3 regions of the Marinobacterium marisflavi genome follow, and region 1 is predicted to be linked to each of the others. Evidence: predicted binding sites of a transcription regulator. Region 1 holds the regulator's gene; each other region holds the start of a gene.
The links. Region 1 encodes FNR, which switches genes on or off when oxygen is low (the NO sensors DNR and NnrR bind a similar motif). Its sites were predicted from a motif close to TTGATNTANATCAA; they were not measured.
Positions count from the first base shown of each region.

Region 2: the regulator FNR is predicted to act here: its motif matches at 1,367-1,380, upstream of AC1WNR_RS09585 (HP1242/YdcH family protein).
Region 3: the regulator FNR is predicted to act here: its motif matches at 1,595-1,608, upstream of AC1WNR_RS09675 (cation-translocating P-type ATPase).

Region 1 is NZ_OZ457898.1:1,782,502-1,785,760, forward strand. Features, by position in the region: gene hemN (oxygen-independent coproporphyrinogen III oxidase) at 1-878, shown strand, start outside; gene fnr (fumarate/nitrate reduction transcriptional regulator Fnr) at 1,018-1,785, shown strand; gene AC1WNR_RS08800 (adenine phosphoribosyltransferase) at 1,822-2,364, shown strand; gene AC1WNR_RS08805 (alpha/beta hydrolase) at 2,506-3,259, shown strand, end outside.
Region 2 is NZ_OZ457898.1:1,932,840-1,936,098, forward strand. Features, by position in the region: gene AC1WNR_RS09580 (sensor domain-containing diguanylate cyclase) at 1-884, opposite strand, end outside; gene AC1WNR_RS09585 (HP1242/YdcH family protein) at 1,053-1,295, opposite strand; gene aroA (3-phosphoshikimate 1-carboxyvinyltransferase) at 1,471-2,748, shown strand; gene AC1WNR_RS09595 (response regulator) at 2,745-3,131, opposite strand; gene dinB (DNA polymerase IV) at 3,220-3,259, opposite strand, start outside.
Region 3 is NZ_OZ457898.1:1,951,054-1,954,312, reverse strand. Features, by position in the region: gene AC1WNR_RS09675 (cation-translocating P-type ATPase) at 1-1,505, opposite strand, end outside; gene AC1WNR_RS09670 (DUF3047 domain-containing protein) at 1,628-2,197, shown strand; gene AC1WNR_RS09665 (hypothetical protein) at 2,216-2,533, opposite strand; gene AC1WNR_RS09660 (RluA family pseudouridine synthase) at 2,630-3,259, opposite strand, start outside.

The sequences.
Region 1 (3,259 bases):
ACCGGCTTTCGCTCGGAGTGCAGGACCTCAATCCAGACGTTCAGAAAGCGGTTAACCGTATCCAGCCGCTGGAGATGACGACAGATCTCATAACGGCAGCCCGTGAAATGGGTTTTCGTTCAATCAATATCGACCTGATATACGGCCTTCCACTACAGACTGAAGGGAGCTTCAAAGAGACCCTCAATACGGTGCTGAAGATCCGACCCGACCGGCTCTCGGTGTTCAATTACGCCCACCTGCCCGAGCGCTTCAAACCTCAGCGCCGTATCAATGCTGAGGACCTTCCCGATGCCAGCACCAAGCTGGCGATTCACCACAATGCTATCGCCCAGTTGACCCAAGCCGGCTACCGCAATATCGGTATGGACCATTTTGCGCTACCGCAGGATAGCCTCTCTGTGGCGCAGCAGTCGGGCGAGCTTCATCGTAACTTTCAGGGTTACACCACTCACGGCAACTGCGACTTACTCGGCCTTGGCGTCTCATCGATCAGCCAGATTGGCGACTACTACCTACAAAACAGTCCTGATCTTCCAACGTACAACGCCATGGTGATGAATCATGGCAGCGCGCTGACAAAGAGCTATAAGCTGAATAGCGACGACCACATCCGTCGTACTCTGATCACTCGACTAATCTGTGATTTCGAACTGAACTACGCCCAACTCAGTGAGCAGACTGGGGTTAATATCAAGCGCTATTTTGCGGACGAACTCTACCAACTAGAAGCGATGCAAGCTGAGGGTATGCTGCAATTACGCGCGGATGGGCTGGAGGTACTTCCACTGGGTCGTTTGTTGATTCGACGTATCTGCATGGTGTTCGACGCCTACATTAACCAACCAAGTGAGCGGCGCTACTCAAAGATTATTTAATCGCTTCTCTTCAATTTATAAATGATCTCGCTAACTCGCTGGTTCCCCACATTTCGCAATTTGCGTCTGGTGTTAGGAATTTTTCTTACAACCTTCTCGCCACAGCGACTATACTTAGCTTCCGAACATCGGAGGTTTTATGGCGTCTACCATCACCAATATTCGCTCAGTCTCAGCGCAATCTCACTGCCAGACCTGTAGCCTGAGCTCTTTATGTTTACCTGTTTCTCTGCAAAAGGACGAAGTTGAGAAGCTTGATAATATCATCGAAAAGAGCCGACCACTGCACAAAGGCGATCTACTGTTTCGCCAGGGCGAGCCACTCAAATCGATCTATGCACTGCGTGCTGGCTCAGTGAAGACCTTCACTGTGACACATGACGGCGAGGAGCAAATCAACGGCTTCTACTTCCCCGGCGAACTCGTCGGCCTCGCCGGTATAGATGAGGGCGAGTACCCGATGAGCGCGAAGATGATGGAGACCACAACCGTGTGTGAGATCCCCTACGAACGCCTCGATGAGCTATTAGGCCAAATGCCAGAGCTGCGCCGCTCAATGATGCGCACAATGGGTCGCGAAATTCGTGATGATCAGCAGATGATGATGCTCCTATCACGCAAAACAGCTGAACAGCGCATTGCGACCTTCCTGCTAAAGCTCTCTTCGCGTTACCAAGCTCGCGGCTACTCAGCCACCCAGTTCCGCCTCTCCATGTCACGCAATGAAATCGGTAACTACCTAGGGTTGGCGGTTGAGACAGTCAGTCGTATCTTCACTCGCTTCGCCTCTTCAGGTATGGTGCGCGTTGAAGGAAAGGAGATTGAGCTGCTCGACCTCGCGGCGCTCAACGAGGCCTCGGGTGACTGCCACGGCGAAGGATGTACGAAAGCCGCACAGCTAGGCTGAGGCTCAATCAGACCAAAGCTTGCATAAGGACCTAGAATGTCTTACGACGAGTATTACGTTAAGTCGGTAATTCGCACCATTTCAGATTGGCCGGACCCGGGTATTGAGTTTCGTGATATCACGCCTATTTTCAAAGACCCTAAAGCTCGCCGGATGGTAGCGCACGCTTTTGTGCAGCGGTACATGGACATGGACCTCTCCGCGATCGCCTGTATCGATGCGCGTGGTTTCCTATTCGGGGCCATCATCGCACACGAGCTGAATCTACCTCTGGTATTAGTGCGCAAGAAGGGCAAGTTGCCGGGTGAGTGCCTTCATCAAGAGTACACGCTCGAATACGGCACCGCATCGGTAGAGATGCAGTCCGATGCGCTGGTCGCCGGCGATCGTGTCGTTTTGATTGATGACCTGATCGCCACAGGCGGTACTATTTTGGCGGCGATGACACTGATCAAAAAGCTCGGTGCCGAAGTCGTTGAAGCGGCAGCGCTCATCAATCTACCCGACCTCGGTGGTGCCACTAAGATTCAAGACGCGGGCTCTCCTGTCTTTACGCTAATGGCGTTCGAAGGGCACTAACCGCTGGCGACGCGCCCCTTCGACGGAGTGGCGCACCTCTCCTCTCCATCCGCGACTAATTTCGACTACAAACGCGGATCGAATTGGCTTACAGTTACGTAGAGACAATTCGCTATAACGATATTCCAACAGGAGATACCAATGCGTCGCTTTGCCGCCCCTATCCTCGCTTCCGCAATTCTCGCTACGCCAGCCTTGGCTGAGACGATCGAGATCGATCACAACGGCTTAACCCTTAATGCTGAGCTGCAGCTAGCGGACGGCAGCACACTAGCGGACGGAGTACTGGTGCTTACGCATGGCACCCTGGCACATAGTGGTATGGAGTTGATCGTGGCGCTACAGGAACTGTTTGTTGATTACGGCATTAACACGCTGGCGGTCAACCTCAGCTACGGCATCGATAACCGCACACCAGCTATGTATGACTGTGCCGTACCAGCGCGACACACCATGCAGGATGCGGTTGCCGAGATCGCTGCCTGGCAGGATTGGCTCGACAGTCAGGATGCGGGGCCACGCTGGATGATGGGCCACTCTCGCGGAGGTAACCAGACAGCGCAGTACACCCTTTCAGACCCTGAGCGCGTTAGCGCCCAGATTCTGTTAGCACCTGCTACCTGGGACCTTGAGAAGACGCTGAGCGGCTACCAGAAGCGTTATAACGCTGATGTAACTGAGCTCCTAGCCAAAGCAGAAGCGATGGATGCCAGCGCCATGATGGACGGTGTGAGCATGCTCTACTGCGAGGGCAGCGGTGCAACAGCTGCAAGCCTGATGAGCTATTATGGAAACTATCCGAATTACGATACGCCGACAGTTCTGAATCAGACAGATACACCAACACTGGTTATCGCCGGTACCTTGGATGATGTAGTGGCAGATCTTCCAGAGA
Region 2 (3,259 bases), 150 kb from region 1:
TTGATAGATTCGATCTCGTTATTTGAGTTAACGACTATCACGGAATTTAAACCCTCCGTTATGATCGTTTTTAACTGCGCACGGCTTACATTCAACTCCTTCAGATTTATTCGCAGTTTCGTTATCAAAGAGGTAGAAAGGCCGATCCCAACCGCTGCAATGACGCCAAGAAAGATGATAACCCCTAGGTAGGCCCGATCGACACTGTTAGACACCCCCATCATGTCTGCTGAGGCTATGACTCGTACTGATTTCATCCCCTCGTAGTGCATTCCCGTAATGGCCAAACCGAGCAAAGCGCCACCCACTAGATGGGCATACAAGGTTTGCCACCTTGCTCGCAACTCCTCATCCGCCCATATACCAATGTAAGAGAGCAGGATTGCGATTAAAATCGAATAGGTGAAGTCCATCACCTCAAACCGCAATAACGCTTCCATCTGCATCGCAACCATTCCGGTGTAATGCATTACGCCTATTCCCACGGCGATAAGCAGCGCTGTAGTCGCACGATTGGCCTGACTGCGCTCCCGCCCCGCAGTCCAGCGTATCGCAAACCACGCAGCGATGATTGCGGGGAAGGATGAAACTAGCGTCATCCAAGGCGAGTAACTCATCGAGACAGGGATAGACACAGCGAGCATGCCGACAAAATGCATTGCCCATACGGTCACGCCAAAGGTAACCGCTCCAGCCAGTTGCAGGGAACGTCGAGTCAACGTATGTTTGATCTGTTTAGAGAGGTCGGCGATCGTCAATCCGGCGATCGATCCTACCACTGCAACAAGAATTGAAAATCCGATCCAAAACCCGTCATAGGTAATGGGAATGACAGGCTCCTGTCCCGCATAGAAGAAGCCTTGTAGGAATTGCGGTATATCCATACTTAAGTCTCCTCTTCTGACTTGCGTTAATCAGCGCTCTAGATTCGCCAATCAAATATTTCAAGCATAGACCAAAGTGGAGATCGGAGGCGGATGACGTAAAAACGGTTCACCCATATACAAAAAAGGGGCTTACGCCCGTTTTTTTCGTGAGAGTCTCTCTCACTCTTAAACAGCTGCCTGTAACATCGCGTGCAGCTCATCTTTAAGTTGCAGGCGGCGCTTTTTGTACTCCTCTTCCACCTCTGTGGTTACTGGCTCAACCTCCGCCTCCATCTTGTACACTTCGCGAGTGACCTCGTGGTACTGATCGAACAGTTTGGCAAAGTGGTTATTACTGGTTTTCAGCGTATGGATCTGGTCGCGAAATTGTGGAAATTCATTGGCTAGATCGTGATGCTCTTCGCTCATGGGAGCTCCTTGTTTGTCACATTAAATATGATGTTGTGTACTAAGTATTATCTAAGTTCCAGAATAAGCTATTGATGTCGGTCAATATCCCGTCAAACAGCAGTAAATATGGACTTAGAGGGCGTTTACCTGTAACTTCTGGCCCCTAATTTTTAGCTCTACAGATCCGGAAATCATGGAAACTTTGACGCTCCAACCCCGCAATTTCGCCAACGGCGAAGTACAACTTCCCGGCTCCAAAAGCCTGTCGAACCGCATCCTGCTGTTGGCCGCTCTGGCTGAAGGTAAAACGACGGTGACCAATCTGCTGGACAGCGCCGATGTAACGCACATGCTAAACGCTCTGACCGAGCTTGGCGTGAGTTACGAGCTGGCGGCAGATCGTCGCAGTTGTGTAGTAGAGGGTGTGGGGGGGGCGTTCAAATCCTCTGGTGCAGAGATGTTCCTGGGTAACGCCGGTACCGCTATGCGCCCACTGACTGCTGCGCTCTGCCTCGGACAGGGTGAGTTCACCTTGACGGGCGAACCGCGCATGTATGAGCGTCCAATTAAAGATCTCGTTGATGCCCTGCATCAGCTCGGAGCTGACGTGGAGTACCTTAAAGATGAGGGCTACCCGCCGCTGAAGATTAACGCCAACGGCCTTAACGGCGGTCGTGTCAGCATTCGCGGGAATATCTCCAGCCAGTTTCTAACTGCCCTACTGATGGCAGCGCCACTAGCACAAGAGGACCTCGAGATTGTGATGGATGGCGAGCTAGTATCAGTGCCGTACATCGATATCACCCTGCATACGATGAAACTCTTCGGTGTTGAGGTTGAGAACAACAACTACGAGAGCTTTGTAGTCCGTGCCGGCCAGACCTACCGCTCGCCGGGCGAGGTGATGGTTGAAGGTGACGCATCCTCTGCCTCTTACTTCCTTGCAGCAGCCGCTGTCGCAGGCGGTACTATCCGTGTTTATGGCGTGGGTTCTGAGTCTGTACAGGGCGATAAAGCCTTCGCTGAGGTGCTCGAAAAGATGGGTGCTAAAGTGACTTACGGTCCAACTTGGATCGAAGTAACCAAAGGCGAGCTTAAAGGGGTCGATCTCGACCTGAACGCCATTCCCGATGCGGCGATGACAATCGCCACCGCCGCGCTCTTCGCTGAGGGCAAAACTGCGATTCGCAACGTCTACAACTGGCGTGTTAAAGAGACCGACCGTCTGAATGCTATGGCTACTGAACTGCGCAAGGTGGGTGCTGAAGTTGTCGAGGGTGAGGACTTCATAGAGGTGACTCCTCCGGCGAAGATCCAGTCAGCAGCAATCGATACCTACGATGACCACCGCATGGCGATGTGCTTCTCCATTGCCGCCTTTGGTGATGCCGCGATTACGATCAACGACCCGGGCTGCACCAGTAAAACCTTTCCTGAGTACTTTGACCTGTTCGAGCAGGTTACAAGCTAAAGCGCTTCGTTTATCTGTAGGTTGTGGGATTTCAGCAGAGATTCCACTTCAAATAGCAGCGCATCAGCCGCTACCGGTTTGATCAGCGCTGCGTGTATCTGCAAGTTGATCAGTTCATCCCCGGATACGTCCTGCGGGTAGCCACTAATCATCATCACTGGAACCGAGGTGTAGCGCCGAAGCTTACGAACGACACGCGGACCACTCTCTCCGGGCATGCGAACGTCAACGATAATTAGATCAGGTGGGGTTTGATCGATAATCTCTATAGCCTGTTCGCCGTTAAGCGCAAAGCGTACGTTGTACCTGTCACCCAGAACGTCACGATACTGTGACAGGGTCACTGGATCATCATCAATCGCTAGAACTACTTTTTGAACCATCCTTGGTGCCTTTATTAAAGCCTACGTTTGAGACTACTCTCTGAAAACAGCCTTTGCAAACCCGGCTTTTGGTTAATTTTTGTACTGACTAGAGTTCTAGATTGAGTTGAGGATCCTGACCGATCTCA
Region 3 (3,259 bases), 170 kb from region 1:
ATGCCGACTAAACCCAGAAAATCCAGGCCGGTAAGTTGCTCCTCAATGTCGATACTGGCATCCGCCTCACGACTGGCGCAGGCCAGCACACGCAAGCCGCGCTGAGCCATCGCGATGAGTTGCTGCTGAACCTCCAGCTGGACCGACTCACTGTTCGGGCACATCGCCAATACCTGCTCCATGCTGCCTTTGACCATCAGGCGTGGGCCGTCAGCGTATTGGTTTAGGCTGGCACTAAAGCCTCGCTCCGATTCGTACGGGATACTTTGTAGTTCAGTATGGCGATGCTGGAGTTCAATATGGTCTACACCGAATTTCGCCGCCAATACTAAAAAGGCTAGGTCCACACCATCTCCGTTGGCGATAAGCTCGCCCTCCACAAGCCGGTACTCGGCTTCATTTGTCAGCGAGGCACACTCAACAAGCGCCCGCAGTGGCTCGTCATCAACGCCTTCACCGTCCAGTGATTCAATCTCGCCATGCGCGTCCAGGCCCTCACCACTGACACGATAGCGTTGATTGTTCGCCAACCAAATCTCGCGAGCGGTCAGTTCGTTCACTGTCAGCGTGCCGGTTTTATCTGAGGCGATGTACGTGCATGAGCCTAGCGACTCAACGGCAACCAGACGGCGCACAATAACCCCCGCGCGCGACATACGACGCATGCCGATGGCCAGTGCGACGGTGATTGCAGCGGGTAAGCCTTCGGGAATTGCGGATACTGCCAGAGCAACGCCCATCAGGAAGACCTGCGCCAAAGGCTCGCCACGCGATAGTGTGATCAGAAAGAGTAGGGCGATAATTAGTAGAACAGCAACTGAAATTCTGAGTGTGAAGGCCTCTATGCGTTTCAGCAGTGGTGGCTTGGCGGTCTGCTCTTGGGTAATACTTTCAGCAATCTGTCCAAGCTGGGTCGCCATGCCCGTCTCTGTTACCTCCGCGTAGGCTCTGCCGTGCGTCACGATGGTGCCGGCAAAGAGTCTATCGCGTTGTTCTGCCAGTGACAGTGAGGGTTGTTCAAGCGGTGTGGCTGACTTCTCTGCCGCAACCGATTCGCCAGTTAGCAGCGACTCATCAACGAGTAGATCCTGACAACGTACCAGCCGCATATCCGCGCCCACACGGTCGCCGCTGACGAGCATCACCAGATCACCCGGTACCAACTGGCTCACGTCAACGCGCAGCGTTACGCCGTCGCGGATAACATTAGCGAACTGAGGCACCATCGAGCGCAGTGCGGCTGCCGAGCGTTCAGCCGAGTGCTCTTGAAGGGTTCCGATCAATGCATTCAGCAATAGAACGACAAAGATAAAAAAAGCATTAACCGTCTGTCCAAGCGCAAGCGAGACGACAGAGGCGGCGAGCAAAACATAGATAAACGGGCTTTTAAACTGGCTTAATGCGATAGAGAGCAGTGTCTGCTGGGCTTTTTGCGGCAGTTCGTTGGGGCCGAATTGCTCCAGCCGGTGAGCGGCTTCCCCTGCGCTTAGCCCCGTCTGTTCCATCGATATGTTCCATTTTGGCTGAATCTAGCAGCAGTATAGTCCAGATGCCCGTTCACTCAGCTTTCAGCCGGTTGTGCCATACTAAAAGCATGAGACAGATCAAACTTTTTATCAGTTCATTAGTGTTGATAGCCAGCTCGGTTCAGGCGATGGATCTGCGCGACTGGAAAGAGCGCTCGTTTGACGGCAACACTGACTATTCGCATGACGGCACGGCTATTCGTGGCGAGACTCGCGGCACAGCCTCGGTGCTTTATAAAGAGGAGAAGATCGACCTCAGCAAGACGCCTGTCGTGAACTGGCGTTGGAAGATCTCAAATACCTATGGCACCGAACATAATGAGCAGAGTAAATCCGGTGATGACTATCCAGCCAGGCTCTATGTGGTGGTGAAAACGGGATTCTTACCCTGGCAAACTCTCGCGCTCAACTATGTCTGGTCATCGAATCAGCCGATGGGTACCAGCTGGAAGAACGCCTTTACCGACAAAGCAGTGATGGTGGTGCTTGACTCGGGCGAGGAGAATATTAACCTCTGGCAGTCTCATAGCCGCAATGTGATTGAGGATTTCAAAACCTACTTCGGCGAAGAGGTTGATACGTTGGATGGCTACGCCATTATGGTTGATGGCGATAATACCGGGCAGAGTACTACGGCTTGGTTTGATGCAATTGAATTTACAGGCGAATAGCCCGTTGAGTGTTTAGGCTTAGTCCCAGACTTCTCGCAGCGGCTCGCCGAAGTCGTCGTAGATCACTTTACGCTGCGGCTTGCGCAGCTTCTTCAGCAGGCCGGGCTTCTCTTTGGCGACACGGCGCGCATCGATGGTCTGCAGCACTTTATCGCAGGGGGTGCGACTCTCTTTGGGCTTACCGTCATGGAATACCGGGCGAATCAGATTACCTTGGGTTACGCCGCTGAGCCCGCGAGGAATCTGCTTAACCTCACCGCCGGCGCGCACGTACGCATCCATCTGAGCTTGCAGCTCAGCACGAATTTCGGCTTTGGTTTTGCGGTTAAACAGCATTCAGACTCTCTCAAAGTGCGTTGCGAAACTGGTTACTAGTCTAGCAAAGCCTCAGACCTATCGAAACATTATCAGGAAGATTTGGTTAAATTTTAATCAATCTGCAATAGAGCAGTTCTTCTCAAGAAACTCGCGCGACAGCTCAAAGGTTTTAAGCTCGCGCGTAGTCGGGCAGGTGAAGGCTAATTTCACGGCAAACAGCTGCAAGCCCAGCTTGTTTTTATTGCCCTTGCCATACTTCGGATCACCCATGACCGGATGTTGAATTCGATCCAAATGACGTCGAATCTGGTGGGTGCGTCCCGTCAGAATCTCTACATCGAGCCAGCTGGTATTGCTGGCAGAGTCGTAGCTAAGTCGAGTGAAGCGAGTCTGTGCCGCTTTGCCATCAAGCTTTGTACTGATCTCGCCATGCGCGGGTGTCTCGCCCAGCGTCTGGCAGAGGTAGTGTTTGGTCACGCTGCGCTTTTGGAACTGCTCGGATAGGTTTGCGGCGATAGCCTGAGAGTGTGCCAATAGCATTAGCCCGGCCGTTTCCCGGTCGAGGCGGTGCACCACAAAGGCGGTGCGTTTGGGCTCAAGAGTCTGCTCGGCGATACGCTGAATCGACAGATGATCACACCAATCATTCCCTTGGGCGACAACGCCTGCGGGTTTAAACCAGACCGAGTAGCCGTTGGCGTCCAGCAGGCAGATAGCCCCCTGGGCTTTGCGAGCCAGAAGGGT